Regions from separate parts of the Reichenbachiella ulvae genome, predicted to be linked through region 2. Evidence: riboswitches for the same ligand, from Rfam matches in the RefSeq annotation. Region 2 holds a riboswitch; the other holds the start of a gene.
The links. A riboswitch is a leader RNA that binds a small molecule or an ion and turns the genes downstream of it on or off. The one in region 2 is predicted to bind S-adenosylmethionine.
Positions count from the first base shown of each region.

Region 1 (8,066 bases), 3.4 Mb from region 2:
GTATTAAAGGATTTTAAGAAAGGGTTGCACTTGGATGAACTCTGTTGGAAGTGTCAACTCTCGATCAATCAGGTGGTCACGCTGTTGCTCAATTTGGAGTTTGCAGGCATGATAGAATCCATGCCTGGCAAACAGTATAAATTAACCAAAGGTCTCTAATTATCTACCTAGGAAAACCGTAGGAGCAATATTCATAGCTTTTTTTAATTCTCGCATATCAAAGTCTACCGGGATGCTAAACTCATCAAAGTAGGCCAGCATGTTTTCAGTGGCAATGTTGCCTACCAATTTGTCTTCAGCCATCGGGCAACCTCCAAATCCATTGATAGCACCATCAAATCTTCTACATCCTGCTTTGTATGCAGCCTCTACCTTATCAATTGCTGAATCCAGATCAGAGTGCAGATGAACGCCAAATTCAATTTCCGGAAACTGATTGACTACAGAACTGAATAAGGTCTTTATATTTTCGGGGTTCGATATGCCTACAGTATCGGCAAGAGAAATGATTTGAATATCAAGTTTTTTCAGTTTAGCTACAAAATCAAGAACATAATTCATTTCATAGGGGTCTCCATATGGGTTGCCAAATCCCATAGAAAGGTAGGTCACAAGTATTTTGTTGTGCTCTTTGCAAATGTCCTGAATGATCAATAGCTCTTCAAGGGCTTCTGCAATACTCTTGTTGGTGTTTTTACGCTGAAAGGTTTCAGATAATGAAAGAGGAAAGCCTAAGTAACTTATGTTTTCATACTCAGAAGCTTCATGTGCGCCTCTAGCATTGGCTACTATTGCGAGTAACTTGGACTTGCTACCCTTTAGATCCAGATGACTTAAAACCTCTTTGGTGTCTCTCATCTGCGGAATGGCTTTGGGAGAAACAAAACTGCCAAAGTCAATGGTGTCGAATCCAATTTTTAAAAGTTGGTTGATATATTCGATTTTTTGCTCTGTCGGAACAAATTCATGCAGTCCTTGCAAGGCATCTCTAGGGCACTCTATTATTTTCATTATCGGGATTTTAGTCAATGGCTAAGATAATTAGGATGGCTAATAATAATTATAGCCACTTCTAAATACTTGTCAAAAGATAATGAACTGTCAGCTAGGTTAATAAATAATTCTAAAAAACCGCTTCAGCTATCTTCTGCACACTTGTGGATTTTCCCATAGAGTAATAGTGCAATACAGGTACTCCGTATTCCATCAATTCCTTAGATTGTTTGATTCCCCATTCAATACCGATCTCCTTGGCCTCCTGATTGTTCTTGCACTTGTGCAAAGCTTCACCAAGCTCTACTGGTAAATCGATATGGAAGATACTCGGTAGGATGGTGGACTGCGACTTAGTAGATATGGGCTTTAACCCTGGGATGATTGGAATATTGATATCCATTTTTCTACACATCTCGACAAAGTCAAAATACTTTTGATTGTCGAAAAACATCTGTGTGACAATATATTCAGCCCCTGCTTCTACCTTTTGTTTCAGGTACATCAAGTCCATTTCCAGGTTCGGCGATTCAAAGTGCTTTTCAGGATAGCCGGCCACCCCAATACAAAAGTCTGTGGGAGCAGGGTCTTCCAGGCTGTCATCCAGGTATTGTCCATTATTCATTCTATTGACCTGATGTAGCAGATCGATGGCATAGTTGTTTCCGTCTTCCTGTGGTATGAATTTGCCCTCAGATTTGATCGCATCACCTCGAAGGACCAGTACATTGTCAATCCCAAGAAAGTCCAGATCAATCAAAGCATTTTCGGTTTCCTCTTTAGAAAAACCCCCACAGATGATGTGAGGCACAGGATCTACGTCATATCGATGACGAATCGCGGCACAGATTCCTACCGTGCCGGGGCGTTTTCTGGTGGTTTTCTTTTCTAGAAGACCATTGGGGTGTTTCTTGTAGATATATTCCTCTCGGTGATAAGTCACATCAATGAATGGAGGTTTGAATTCCATCAATGGATCTAAATGATCGAATATTTTCGAAATGTTCTCTCCTTTCTTCGGCGGAATGATTTCAAGTGAGAACAGTGTTTTTCCTTTTGCGTTCTTTATATGATCGGTAACCTTCATTTTTTTGTCTTCTTGTCGACTCGTTTTCTGGTCTGATTATGTTAGGATTTGTTATTTAAGTATCGAACCAGACCGTGTATGAGTTTCCTGATTTTGTCAATATCTGTTCGGTATGCCTTGGCAGTTTCTACTTCGATATATTCTAAATCTTCCAATACGTATAACATGCTTTTGCACTCTGAAGCTGACCCACTGGCAATGTTTAAAAACCTTACAAATTCCTTGTCTCCATTGCGGCCAAAGCCCTCTGCAATATTATTCATTATTGATAAGGTACAGCGTTTCATTTGACTCTTTGTGTCTCTATCGATGTCTTTTGATTGATTTAAAAATGAATAAATACTTCGTACAAGTTTTCTACTTTCTTTCCAGACATCTAAATCTTCAAATTGTTTGATAGTTGGCATTCTAAGTTAATTCGTTGTTAATTTGGACCAGCAGACCAGCAGACCAGCAGACCAGCAGACCAGCAGACCAGCAGACCAGCAGACCAGCAGACCAAAATTAAACATCATATGCTAAGTTAGGTGCTAACCACCGCTCAGCTTCTTCTAATGTCATGCCTTTGCGTTGAGCGTAATCTTCTACTTGATCTTTGCCGATTTTACCTAATCCAAAGTATTTAGACTTTTCATTAGCGAAATAAAATCCGCTAACTGAAGAAGCTGGGTACATAGCATTAGATTCTGTTAGATAAATGCCCGTTTCTTTTTCGACATGTAGCAAATCAAATAGTATTGGTTTTTCTGTATGATCTGGGCAAGCAGGGTATCCAGGTGCGGGTCTGATTCCCTTGTACTTTTCTGCGATCAATGCGTCATTTTCTAACTGCTCGTCTGCAGCATATCCCCAAAGCTCTTTCCTTACTTTCTCATGCATTAATTCCGCAAATGCCTCGGCTAGTCTATCTGCCAGTGCTTTAACCATGATAGACGAGTAATCGTCATGATCTTTTTCGTACTTCTCTAGTAATTTTTCAATTCCTATTCCAGTAGTCACAGCAAAGCCACCCAAGTAGTCTTGTTTGCCGCTATCCTTAGGGGCAACAAAATCTGCCAGAGAAAGGTTGGCAATGTTTTTTCCTTTTTTGCCTTGCTGGCGAAGGAAATGAAACTCAGTAAGTTTCTTGCCTTCTCGATCTGCGATTTCTATATCCTCTCCATTGGTGTTGTTGGCTTTGTAAATCCCAATAACTCCGTTGGCTTGTAGACTTCTTTTGGTAATGATGTCATCCAACATGCTGTTGGCATCATTATATAGTTTAGTTGCTTCATCGCCGATGACTTTGTCTTCTAGTATTCTAGGGAATTTACCCTTCAACATCCAGGTTTGGAAGAAAGGAGTCCAGTCAATGTATTTCCTGATTTCCTCCAGAGGGAAATTGTTAAAGGTTTTGTTTCCGATGAACTTAGGTTCAGCAATGTTAGTCTCTTGCCAGTCGATAGGGAAGGCGTTTTGTTTCGCTTCACTGAATTTGATATAATTCTTATCCTTGGTTCTCCCTGCATGATTTTCTCTAGCCTCTTTGTACTCCGATTTTACTTTGGATACAAAGGCTTCCTTCTTGCCGCTCAATAGATCTCCGGCAACTGGCACACTTCTAGAAGCATCCAGTACATGTACAACAGGTCCGCTGTAGCAGGGGTCTATTTTAACTGCAGTGTGGATGCGAGAAGTTGTTGCGCCACCGATCAGTAGGGGATACTCGCATTTTTCTTTTTCCAGAAGTTTTGCAAAATCTACCATTTCGTCCAGCGAAGGAGTGATCAAACCACTCAATCCAATCACATCAGCATTAATTTCTTTGGCTTTTTCTAGAATCTTTTCATTAGGCACCATAACGCCCATGTCGATGATCTCGTAGTTGTTGCAGGCCATCACTACGCCCACGATATTTTTCCCAATGTCGTGAACGTCACCTTTTACGGTTGCCAATAGCACTTTTCCAGCATTCTCGGCATCTCCTTCAACCTTTTCTTCTTCCAAATAAGGAGTCAGATAAGCCACAGCTTTCTTCATGACACGGGCACTTTTTACCACTTGAGGTAAAAACATTTTTCCTTCGCCAAACAAGTCTCCTACGACATTCATTCCGTCCATAAGTGGTCCCTCAATCACATGAAGAGGGCGACCTAGTTTTTGGCGGGCTTCTTCAGTATCCTCATCAATGAATTCAACAATGCCTTTTACCAGGGCATGTTCAATTCTTTTCTCCACTGGCTGCTGACGCCATTCGTCATTTTTCTTCTCAACTTTCCCTTCACCTTTGAAGTTTTCTGCGAAATCTAGAAGACGCTCGGTGGCGTCATCTCTACGATCCAACAGAACATCCTCTACATGTTCCAATAGGTCCTTAGGGATGTCGTCATAAACTTCAAGCATGGCAGGATTGACGATACCCATATCCATTCCCTGTCTGATGGCATGATAAAGGAAGGCTGAATGCATGGCCTCTCTAACCGGATTGTTGCCTCGGAAGGAGAAAGAAACATTACTAACTCCACCACTGACATGCGCAGCAGGTAGGTTTTCTCTTACCCATCTTGTGGCCATGAAAAAGTCCAAGGCATTTTTGCGATGCTCCTCCATGCCTGTGGCAACTGGGAAAATATTAAGGTCAAAAATGATGTCCTGAGGCTTAAAATTGATTTTTGGGCCAGTCATCAGTTCGTAGGACCTCTTGACTATCTCAATTCTACGGTCGTAGTTGTCAGCCTGTCCATCCTCGTCAAATGCCATTACAATCACCGCAGCGCCGTATTGTTTGATCAATTTGGCCTGACGGATAAATTCTTCTTCGCCTACTTTTAAGCTTATGGAGTTTACTACGGATTTCCCCTGTGTACACTTCAAGCCTGCTTCGATGATTTCCCATTTTGAGGAGTCGATCATCACAGGGATACGAGCGATATCTGGCTCAGATGCCATCAGATTAAGGAAATTGGTCATGGTTTCAGCACCATCTAGCATACCTTCATCCATGTTTACATCGATGATCTGAGCACCACCTTCCACTTGATTTCTTGCGATCTCCAGCGCCTCTTCAAATTGCTCTTCCTTGATCAAGCGCAAGAATTTCCTTGAACCAGTTACATTAGTTCTTTCCCCAACGTTGATGAAATTCAGATCTGGAGTGACTACCAATGGCTCCAACCCGCTGAGCTTCATGGGTTCATAGTCATGCCATTTGTACTCGTACTTCCCTGGGTAATCTGGATGTATGTTTTCCATGTTATATAAAGTAGACAGTATGTGGTTGGCTACCTACTGTTTCAATTTTTTGTTCTTATGAATTTAGCAAATGAGAATTTAATATTTAACCGTTGACAGTAGTCTGTTGACTCTTTATCGGCCTAGGCTCATACTTGGCGGCCAATTCTGCTATGGCTCTGATATGATCAGGAGTGGTTCCGCAACACCCACCAATGATATTGATGAGGTTTTCGTCTAGGAATTCCTTGATTTGATCCACCATATCCTCTGGTGTTTCGTCATATTGGCCAAATTCATTTGGTAACCCTGCGTTAGGGTGGGCGCTGATATTGAATTCTGACTTACTGGCTAAAGTATGAAGATAAGGTTTCAGCTCTCTGGCTCCTAATGCACAATTCAGTCCAATACTAAGCAGGTCCAAATGCGAAACTGAGATCAAAAATGCCTCTGTGTTTTGTCCGGATAGGATTCGGCCACTGGCATCAGTAATGGTGCCTGAAACCATGATTGGGATACGGATGCCTCTCTCTTCTGCAATTTGATCTATCGCCATCAAAGCTGCTTTGGAGTTGAGTGTGTCGGTGATAGTCTCCACCAGGAGAATGTCAGAACCACCATCTAGTAGTGCGTTGGCTTGTTCTTTGAATGCTTCAAGCAGCTGATCATAATTGATGGCACGGTATCCTGGGTTGTTTACATCAGGAGACATGCTGGCCAATCTGTTGGTTGGTCCCATAGAACCTGCCACAAACCTAGGTTTGTCCGGATCCTTTTGTGTGAACTCGTCCGCAACTTCCTTGGCAATTTTGGCTCCTTCGTAGTTGATTTTGTAAATCCAGTCTTCTAGTTTGTAATCCGCCTGAGCGATCCATGTGCCACCAAAGGTATTGGTCTCTATGATGTCTGCACCTGCTTCTAGATATTCTCTATAGATGTCTTTGATGATATCGGGTCGGGTGATGCAGAGTAAATCATTGTTGCCTTTGAGTGTAACCTCGTGGTCTTTCAATTCTTCATTTCTGAAGTCTTTTTCCTCTAATTGATGCCGCTGAATCATCGTGCCCATAGCACCGTCCAACACCAATATCCTTTGTTTTAGAATATCTCTAATGTCCATTTTCATAGTTTATTAAACTACTTACCAGAAAGAATAGTTCGTTGAATACCTATCTGTCAACCAGATTGAATATCTGGAATGGGAATTGGCACAACATCCAATATTGCGGCTATGGATATGTTGCCAAGACGTCATAGGGCCCAATCCCTCGGTCTTTCTTGATAAGTGGGGCAAAGATAGGCTTTTTTTATAGAGTTTCAATTTCTACATGCAATTGAAAAGGTAATCTTGTTTTCTGTGTTAGAGAGAGGTTTGTATAGGTGTCTTATCTGTCTTATTATCTAATACTTATGTGTATCAATAATTGATATTTGGTACTTACTAATCTGTAATATGTCTGCTATGATAAATGATAAAAAGCATGAATAGCTATGTAAATAGGTTTATGATGCTTTGAGTGCTTACTCTACTTTTGGAGGACACACACATGCTTATACCAATAATTCAAATTGAATTGGACTTGATCACGATGATCATAGTCCTAAACGTGGATTATTAGTATACAATGAAGAAATCATTTGGAGTTATTTCTCTTTCTCATGCTATAGCTGATATAGAGATTAGAGAGAAGTTTTCTTTGTCACAACAAGAGTTCGGGGATTGTTATGCTCAACTTTCGGATGTTCTGGGGATTTCAGAGGCACTGATTTTAGGCACATGCAACCGTGTCGAAATCTATTATTTTGATGCTCAAAATAAAGCAGAGGCTCTTGTTCAATTCTTATGCGCTTTCAAGGGATTGTCCTTTGATATCCACCACTCATTTTTTGAATCTAAGTATGGTCATGATGCCCTGACTCATCTGCATGAAGTTGCTATAGGTCTTCAGTCCATGGTTTTAGGAGATCTGGAGATTTTTGGACAGGTCAAAAGAGCGTATCAGATATCATGCGATGTACAGTCTGCATCTACCTATATGCATCGCTTGCTTCATAGGGTGTTTTACTGTCATAAAATAATCAATCAATCGACCAGGTTTAAAGAAGGAGCTTCATCCGTGTCCTACACTGCTGTAAAGTTAATCTCGGACAGAAACTTGATGAATCCTGAAGGTCGGGTGCTAGTCGTAGGAGCAGGAGACATGGGAAAGGATGTAGTAAAACACCTGCGAAATCTTGGTTACCTCAATGTAACTATCTGCAATCGTACCAATGAAAAAGCGCACCATCTAGCGCAGGAGTTAGGGGTGCATTTTATTCCCTACGAACAACATAAGGACTATTTAAACACTTGTTCTCTGCTGATGGTAGCGGTCAACGCCAAGGAAGCCCTCTATACGCTTACCGATTTCCAATATACCGCCATACGCGCTGTGATTGATATTTCATCTCCACGTGCAGTAGCTGATGAAATCCAGACCCTGGGTATTGATTTATACAACATTGACGATATGGGGCAGCGAATCCAAAGGGTGATGGAAAATAGAAGCGCCGAAATAGGCAGAGTGAGAGATATAGTCTCCGAATCTGTTGGAGAATACTTGCAATGGACCAAAGAACTGGAGTTCAATGATCATTTGGTGCAATTTAAATCTGCATTAGAGGACATACAAAAACAGGTGATCCTGGCAAACACAAAGGAATGGACGGTTTCGCAACAGCAACTAGCGAGCGAGGCGACTAGTCAATTGATCAATAAAATCATGAAGCTGCCAGC
Region 1 is NZ_JAOYOD010000001.1:1,610,473-1,618,538, reverse strand. Features, by position in the region: gene dprA (DNA-processing protein DprA) at 1-159, shown strand, start outside; gene N7U62_RS06570 (hydroxymethylglutaryl-CoA lyase) at 160-1,011, opposite strand; gene metF (methylenetetrahydrofolate reductase [NAD(P)H]) at 1,124-2,080, opposite strand; gene N7U62_RS06560 (four helix bundle protein) at 2,122-2,487, opposite strand; gene metH (methionine synthase) at 2,585-5,311, opposite strand; gene N7U62_RS06550 (homocysteine S-methyltransferase family protein) at 5,397-6,416, opposite strand; SAM riboswitch class I at 6,457-6,578, opposite strand; gene hemA (glutamyl-tRNA reductase) at 6,916-8,066, shown strand, end outside.
Region 1: it holds a riboswitch for S-adenosylmethionine, as region 2 does, so the genes downstream of both, N7U62_RS06550 (homocysteine S-methyltransferase family protein) here and N7U62_RS20665 (trans-sulfuration enzyme family protein) in region 2, are expected to answer to the same signal.

Region 2 (8,066 bases):
CACTCACCGATCGATGCAGAATATGCACACCGTGTGATTCATCTCTTTGATGGTCAGATTGTATCTGAAAACATCAATAGCAAGGACAAAGTACTGGTGTAAAACCAGCCCCAAGGTCAAGTAAAAATTAGTTTAGTGATAAGTAGAATCCTCAGGATGCCCGTTCGTGATACGCGGGCATCCCTGTTGGACTGGAACACTTTTGCCCAAGAAAAATGAAAAGTATATTAGTAGTAATCATGTTGTTGATGGGGTATTGGCTTTGTGCGCAGCCCGTAGATTCTCTGAATCGTGAGGTGAGAGTCTTGACGCTGGACGAGTGCATGCAGGTAGCTATGGACAACAACATTCAGCTGAAACGTGTGCAGAACGATGCTCGCATCGCAGATGCCAACTACTTTCAGAGCCTGATGGAGTTTTTGCCATCAGTAGGAGTGAGCATGAACTATGATCTGTACAATGGTACTTTCTTTGATAATACAGCCGCCAGGCAAGTGACCGAAGTGACCAACTCCTCCAGTCCCAGACTGGATGCTTCTTGGACGATATTCAATGGTTTCAGTACCCACTACAACCGCCAATCGGCCCTGAATCAAAAGGAAGCTTCGACCTATGCCGTGGAGGAGCAAAAGCAAAGCGTAGAGTCCAATGTGCTGGCAGCCTACCTCAGCGTGGTATTGGACAAAGAGAACATCAAAATCTCTGAAGGAAGAATTGCCCTGCTCGAATCGCAGCTCTTGAGAGAGAAGAAAAGAAATGAAATTGGGGTGGGCAATCTGGAGGAGGTTTACAACTTTCAGTCCCAACTGGCCAATGAAAACCTAACCCTGGTCAACCGAAAAAACGCCCTGATGACCGATATGCTCCGACTCTTGCAGACCTTGCAGTTGGAGGTGTCTCGTGACTATGACGTGGCTCCCTATGATTTTGATTTGGATCCTGATTTGGTAGAGATCGAGCGTTTCGACGAAGTGCTAGAGTCGTCGATAGCCTACTCCCCCGGAATCAAAAGAGCCATGAGTAATGCCGAATCGGCTAGCTATCAGTTCAAGAGTGCACGAGCTCAACACCTCCCGACTGTTTCACTTTTTGCTCGCATAGGATCTTCCTATTCGTCTAATGGTGCCAGAAATCCTAAAAATGGTGTGAACGATGCGAATGCGACATTTGGTGAGCAGATGGACTGGAACCGCTACGATTATGTGAATCTGTCGGTGTCTCTTCCAATCTTTTACAACTGGCGTCTGCGCAACGCCACACAAGTCGCGAAGATCAACAGAGAAAATGCTTCATTGGATTTGAAACAGACAGAACTGGACATGACCAATACCATTCAGCAGGTGTATTTGGATTTGGTGTCAGCACAAGAAACATACAAGGCAGCTGAGGAAAACTTGATGGCCCTCAACCAATCATTCGAATATGTGGCCACCCGTTACGAAAATGGTAATACCGATTTCTACACCTATCTGGAGAGCCTAAACAATAAAAATCGCGCAGAGATCGAACTGGTCAATGCCAAATATAGAATCGTCTTTAGAAAGAAAATCCTCGATGTTTACAGAGGTCAACTATAAGGCTCATTAAAGAACTCGATAATTGAACATTCGTCATTCTCCTTGCTTGACCCCAAGGGAATGACGATTTTCTTTTTTTACATGAAGGTCAAAAATGGATTCAATCCTTTTTGATTCTTAGAACTGTCTATATTCTCGGCTCTAAAAATCTTGACTCTAGAATGCCGGATTCAGCATTGGTTTTCAATCTGCCATAATCCCCTCCTCGGAGCAGGGCTGTTGCATTCTAAAAAATGGATTAACTTGAAAATTAAAAATGGCATCAGAAAGTATCATTTGGTATTTAGGAAAAGTGAAGGATCACAGGCGTGGTGCGGGTCAGCGACATTCTCTGGAATTGGTACTGGTCATCGTGCTGATGTCGGTAATGAGCGGCTACTATGGTTATCGTGCTATTGGAGATTTTATAGAAAGAAATAGAGAGAACTTATTGTCTACTTTTCAGCCCAAACAAGACAGATTACCGACTTTTTATACTATTCGAAGAGTGTTGATGGGATTGGATTTTGATTCCTTTTCTCATCAATTCTATCAGTGGAGTAAAGCCTATGTTTCGATAGAGTCTGGAGAGTGGCTTAGTGTAGATGGCAAGGCCATCGGTGGTACAATGAGTGATTATTCAAAGTCGTATCAGAATTTCATCAATCTAGTGACCGTATTCGTTTCCAGACAGAAAATGGTATTAGCCAATGGAGAAGTCATTAACTCAAAAGAGAGTGAAATACCTGTAGTTCGTCAATTAATAGAGATGCTGGATCTCAAAGATGTGGTCTTTACTATGGATGCTCTTCATTGTCAAAAAAAACGGTAGAAGTGATTATAGCTAGTGGAAATAATTATGTAATTGGAGTGAAGAAAAATCAAAAGACACTCTACCAGAGCATCGAAAAGTGTGCCCAAGAAAAGCCTATAGGTTATTATTCTCAGCTAGAGAGAAACAAAGGAAGAATAGAAAATAGAGATGTAACAGTGTTCAATTTGCCAGAGGAAATAAAAAAACAATGGACTGGTGCACAACACGGCATCAAAATTAGAAGAGAAGTAAAAGTCAATGGACGCTACAGGGAAGAAAACGCGTATTATTTAAGCAGCATAAAGAATGGAAGTGCATTATTATACAACTATGGGATAAGGAATCATTGGCACATTGAAAACAGTCTACACTGGACCAAAGATGTAACGATGAAAGAAGATGCCTCTAAAATCAGATTAGGCAACGCTCCATCAATTATATCCACGCTTAAAAATGGTGCAATGAATATATTTAGAAAACAAGGCATGAATCAAATAGCAAAGGCCACCAGACTGGTAGCCAATGATATTGAGACTCTAAACAAACTAATCAATTAGAATGCAACAGCCCTGCTCCTCGGAGGGGCGCAGGGGTGGGTTTTCTTGAAAAAACAAGAAGTCCTATGTCTAAAATCTAACAATCTAAAATCTACCCCAAAGCAATCACATTCAAATCTGGAATTTCCAGCCATTTGGCATCTTTCATTTTCTGTCTGGATACATAGCCGATCCAGTAGTTCCCGTCTGGGCCTGAGTATTTTTCAACCACTTCGATAAAATCTGATTCGTTCGGGTGCTGGTCTTTGAATCGCACATAGACTTTCATCTCAAAGTCCTCGTGTAGCGCGAAGTTATTGGTACGGGAGGCCTTTTTGTACTCGTATCGGTAGCCATAGCCTAGCGCTGAGATATCTGACAGTACAGCCGAACCGGTAGGTTTGTCTCCGGCTCCTTTGCCATAAAGGAATTGACTTTCGGAGAAGGCACTTTCCAGAATTACGGCATTGTATTCGTTTTTAGTTTGAGCCAGGATGGACGATTGATGCACGAAGGTAGGCAGTACCGTCGCATCGATAAAGTCACCTACTTTTTTGCCTCGGGCGATCAATTTGATTTCGTAGTTGTTCTTTTGAGCGAACTCAATATCGAAAGTGTTGATCTTGGTGATGCCCAATGTGAAGAGCTCATCAGGATTGGTGATGAGACCAAATGCGTGATAAAGCAGGATGCACAATTTGTACCGTGCATCGATCCCTTCCACATCCAGCGTAGGGTCACTCTCCGCAAAACCTAAATCTTGGGCCTCCTTGAGTACATTTTCATAAGAAGCACTTTCGTTGATCATTTTAGTCAGGATGAAGTTGGTCGATCCGTTGAAGATGCCTTCCAGAGAGGTCATCAGGTCATTGTCATAATATTCTTCCAGGTTGCGAATGATAGGAATACTCGCGCAGCATGACCCTTCGTACAGCAAGGAGACTTTGTTTTTTCTCTGCAGTTCTAAGAGCTCTTCCAGATGCTCGGCAATCATTTTTTTATTAGCCGAGACCACATGCTTGCCACGGTTCATGGCTTCTTTTACAATCTCGAAGGCTGCCTCTGCGTCATCGATCAGCTCTACGATCACATCGATTTTGTCATTGTGTAGCAGTTCGTTTTTGTCGTCGGTAAACAAGGCCTTGTCCAGGCTTCTGGGCTTTGTGATGTCTTTGATACAAAATTTTTCGATCTCTGCCTGGATCGAATTCGATTGCTGCAGGACGTGATACAAACCTTGTCCCACTACTCCAAAACCAAAAATTCCTAGTTTCATATTTCTATATTCTTATGTGAAAAAAGCTGACAGGATTCTCGCCTAATTGTAGAGAATCCTGTCAGCTTTAAATGCTTTATTGAACCAATTCAGGTTCTACTTTTATTTTCTTAATTGCTTCGTCCAGGTCATTGATCAAATCCTCTGGCGCTTCCAGTCCGATAGACAGTCGCACCAGCGAATCGCTGATTCCAGCCTTCTGTCTGGTTTCTGCAGGCGTGCCTTTGTGCGTCATGCTAGCAGGATGACAGCAGAGGCTCTTTACACCCCCCAGACTTTCGGCCAATTTGAACAGTTTTGTGTTGCAGACGAAGGTTTCCGCTATTTCTTTTGAATCTTCTTTAAAAGAAAAAGAGATCACTGCACCATATTGCTTTTGTTGCTTTCCAGCCAATTCGTGGTTAGGATGGAAAAATAGGCCTGGATAGTTGACCTGATCCACTGCATCCAAAGATACCAGATGTCTGGCCACCTCTAGAGCGGTGCGGCATTGCTTTTCGATTCTGAGTTCCAGCGTCTGGATTCCTCTCAGTGTCAACCAGCTGTCCCATGGTCCCAAAATACTACCAGTAGCATTCTGAATGAATTTGATTTCATCTGCCAGTTCTTGTGTTTTGACCGCTATCAGTCCTGCGATCACATCCGAATGCCCCGCCAGATACTTCGTGCCACTGTGCAGCACGATATCTGCTCCCAGGTCCAGGGGCTTTTGCAAGGCCGGGGAGGCAAAAGTATTGTCCACCACCAGCAGACAGCCATGTACCTTGGCTATTTCGGCAATGGCTTGAATATCGCTGATCTTGAGTGTCGGGTTGGTAGGTGTTTCGAGCCAAATGATTTTTGTTTTGCGTCGAATGGCCTGATGAACCGCATCCAGATCCGAAGTGTCTACATAGCGGGCTGTGATGCCAAATTTCTTGTAGAGTTTTTCAAACGAACGAAATGTGCCGCCATAGATGTCATCTACTGCCAGGATCTCATCTCCCGATTGGCATAGCTTGATCACCGCATCCACTGCAGCCAGTCCACTGGCAAAGGCAAATCCAGCTATCCCATTTTCTAACTGCGCTATACAGTCTTCTAGCGCTTTTCGCGTGGGGTTATTGGATCGGCTATAGTCAAAGCCTTTGTTGACACCCGGCGCTTCCTGCTGGAAGGTCGATGTTTGATAGATCGGCACGGATAGCGCACCAGTCAATGGATCCGTTGGGATACTGTGGAGAATGTTTGTTGTCTCTTGCATGTCTTTAATGTTTAAAAGTTACAAGGAGACTTTTCAAGGATTTTGTGTCTGGCGGGAAATAAAAAATCCCTTCCAGACAAGCCAGAAGGGATGATATATTTTGATCTAAAAGATGTCATTCCTCTCGCTTATCTTTCCCGACCTTTGTCGAGACTGGAATTAGCACCTTCACCGTCTTGCGGGGGTTGCTAAGGTTTCACAGGGCCAAGTCCCTCCACCTTTCTTGATAAGTCATCCATTAAAAATAGAACTGCTGCAAAGGTATATCAGAGTTTTTTTAGGAAGCAAGAAAGAATCAAGATTTTTAGAATCAAGAAGTCTTGAGTCTTGGTTCTAGCATCTAATTATCTCATATAAACAATTTTATTCCCGTTATTGTCAAGCTCAAACGCCTTGTTTTTCGCCACTCCGATCTTGAAGGTGAGTTCCTCGATCATGGCCAGGTCTCTGTCTACAGGCATAAATTCGGTGGTCTCCATCGATTCGTATGGGAGATGAATCAGTTCCAGCGTGATGTCATCTTTTTTAAGGAAGTTTTGATAATGAATGTTGCTATCGTCCACAACTTCGATTTCTTCAAAGCCCAGGTGACTGGTATACCATTTCAAGGTGTTGATGTAGTCTGAGGACTGGATAGTGAAAAAACTGGGGGTAACGGTGTATTTGGTGTTATTGTCCGGAACATCGAAAAATTGAATCAGATTGCCGTCTGGATCTTCTGCTATGAAAGTGTTCAGGCTCAGGTTTTTATCTTTGTAAGTGTCTTTTGCTAACTTTTGTTCATATCTCTCGAGATAAAGATGCAAGCTGTCAAACTGGTTGATGTCAAACCCTATTTTGGTAATCCCATTGATGTATTTCTTTCCTTCTTTGAAGCGAATTTGTGACTTCAGCAAAGTGGCATTTCCCTGAGTTAATATCAGTTGAAAGTCATTGTTACGCATTTTTACATGCTTGTTAGGGCGGTATTCTTCTATTTTAAACTGGAGGAATTTTCGATACCATGCGGCAGAGGTTTTGAGGTCACGAACGATCAAAGTAGCTCGTGTGAACCTGAGCTCATTTAGGTCTGTTTGAGAAAAGGCGGGCTGAGATTGAAACATCAGGGCCGCTAAGCCGATTAATACTAGTACGTGAATGTGCGTTTTGATCTGATTCATATGAGTATTGAAATGCGCCAATCAAAGCTAAATGTTTTGTTGTCATAAATGTAGTTTATCAGCCAGTAGAAAAAAATTATAGGCTCAAAACTGACATCCTATGATAATCGTAGTAGTTTTGCACTTATTTAAAGTAATTCCAAATAATTCGTAGCGAATGAGCAATGACGATCAAATATTAGAGGAATTCACCTCAAAAGAATATGAACATGGCTGGTCTGTAGACCTGGAAGCTGATGAAGCTCCTGCGGGTCTAAGCGAGGATATTGTTCGGTTTATTTCAAAAAAGAAAGAGGAACCTGAATGGCTGCTGGAGTGGAGGCTGAGTGCTTTCGCTAAGTGGAAGAACATGAAGGAGCCTGATTGGTCTAATGTGAAATACCCGAAGATAGACTATCAAGCCATCAAATATTACTCTGCGCCAAAGCAGAAAAAGAAGGTGAATAGCCTTGACGATGTAGATCCTGAGTTAATCGAAACTTTCGAGAAACTAGGGATATCTCTAAATGAACAAAAGCGTCTGACGGGTGTGGCTGTAGATGCTGTGATCGATTCAGTTTCTGTTGCTACGACCTTTAAAGAAACGCTCGGAGAATTAGGAATTATTTTCTGCTCTTTTAGTGAAGCAGTAAAAGACCACCCTGAACTGGTGAAAAAGCATTTGGGCTCAGTTGTGCCGGTATCGGACAACTACTTCTCTGCTTTGAATTCAGCGGTATTTTCAGATGGTTCATTTTGCTATATCCCGAAAGGAGTAAGGTGTCCAATGGAGCTTTCTACCTATTTCCGAATCAATGCAGCTAATACAGGTCAGTTCGAGAGAACCCTGATAGTGGCAGAAGAAGGATCATATGTAAGTTATCTTGAGGGATGTACGGCTCCACAAAGAGATGAAAATCAATTGCACGCGGCTGTAGTGGAGATCATTGCCAATCGTGATGCAGAAGTGAAATATTCAACCGTTCAGAACTGGTTCCCAGGTGATAAAAATGGTAAAGGAGGGATTTATAACTTCGTGACCAAGCGTGGGATCTGTGCTGGTGACAACTCTAAGATTTCGTGGACACAGGTAGAGACAGGTTCTGCAGTTACCTGGAAGTACCCATCATGTATACTGAAAGGAGATAATTCAGTAGGGGAGTTCTATTCTGTAGCGGTAACCAACAATTACCAGCAAGCGGATACAGGTACCAAAATGATTCACATCGGAAAGAATACCAAGTCAAGAATCGTATCCAAAGGTATTTCGGCTGGTAAATCTCAGAATTCATACAGAGGACAAGTACAGGTGATGAAGCGCGCCGAAAAAGCGAGAAACTTCTCACAGTGTGATTCCTTACTGATCGGTGATCAGTGTGGCGCACATACTTTTCCATATATAGATATTGAAAATTCGACGGCTCAGGTAGAGCACGAGGCGACCACTTCGAAAATCGGAGAGGATCAAATCTTCTACTGTACGCAGCGAGGAATCGACGAAG
Region 2 is NZ_JAOYOD010000001.1:5,010,899-5,018,964, forward strand. Features, by position in the region: gene N7U62_RS20640 (ABC transporter ATP-binding protein) at 1-102, shown strand, start outside; gene N7U62_RS20645 (TolC family protein) at 216-1,577, shown strand; partial or broken gene N7U62_RS23305 (ISAs1 family transposase) at 1,834-2,927, shown strand; gene N7U62_RS20660 (homoserine dehydrogenase) at 3,019-4,182, opposite strand; gene N7U62_RS20665 (trans-sulfuration enzyme family protein) at 4,259-5,425, opposite strand; SAM riboswitch class I at 5,551-5,658, opposite strand; gene N7U62_RS20670 (VOC family protein) at 5,770-6,585, opposite strand; gene sufB (Fe-S cluster assembly protein SufB) at 6,743-8,066, shown strand, end outside.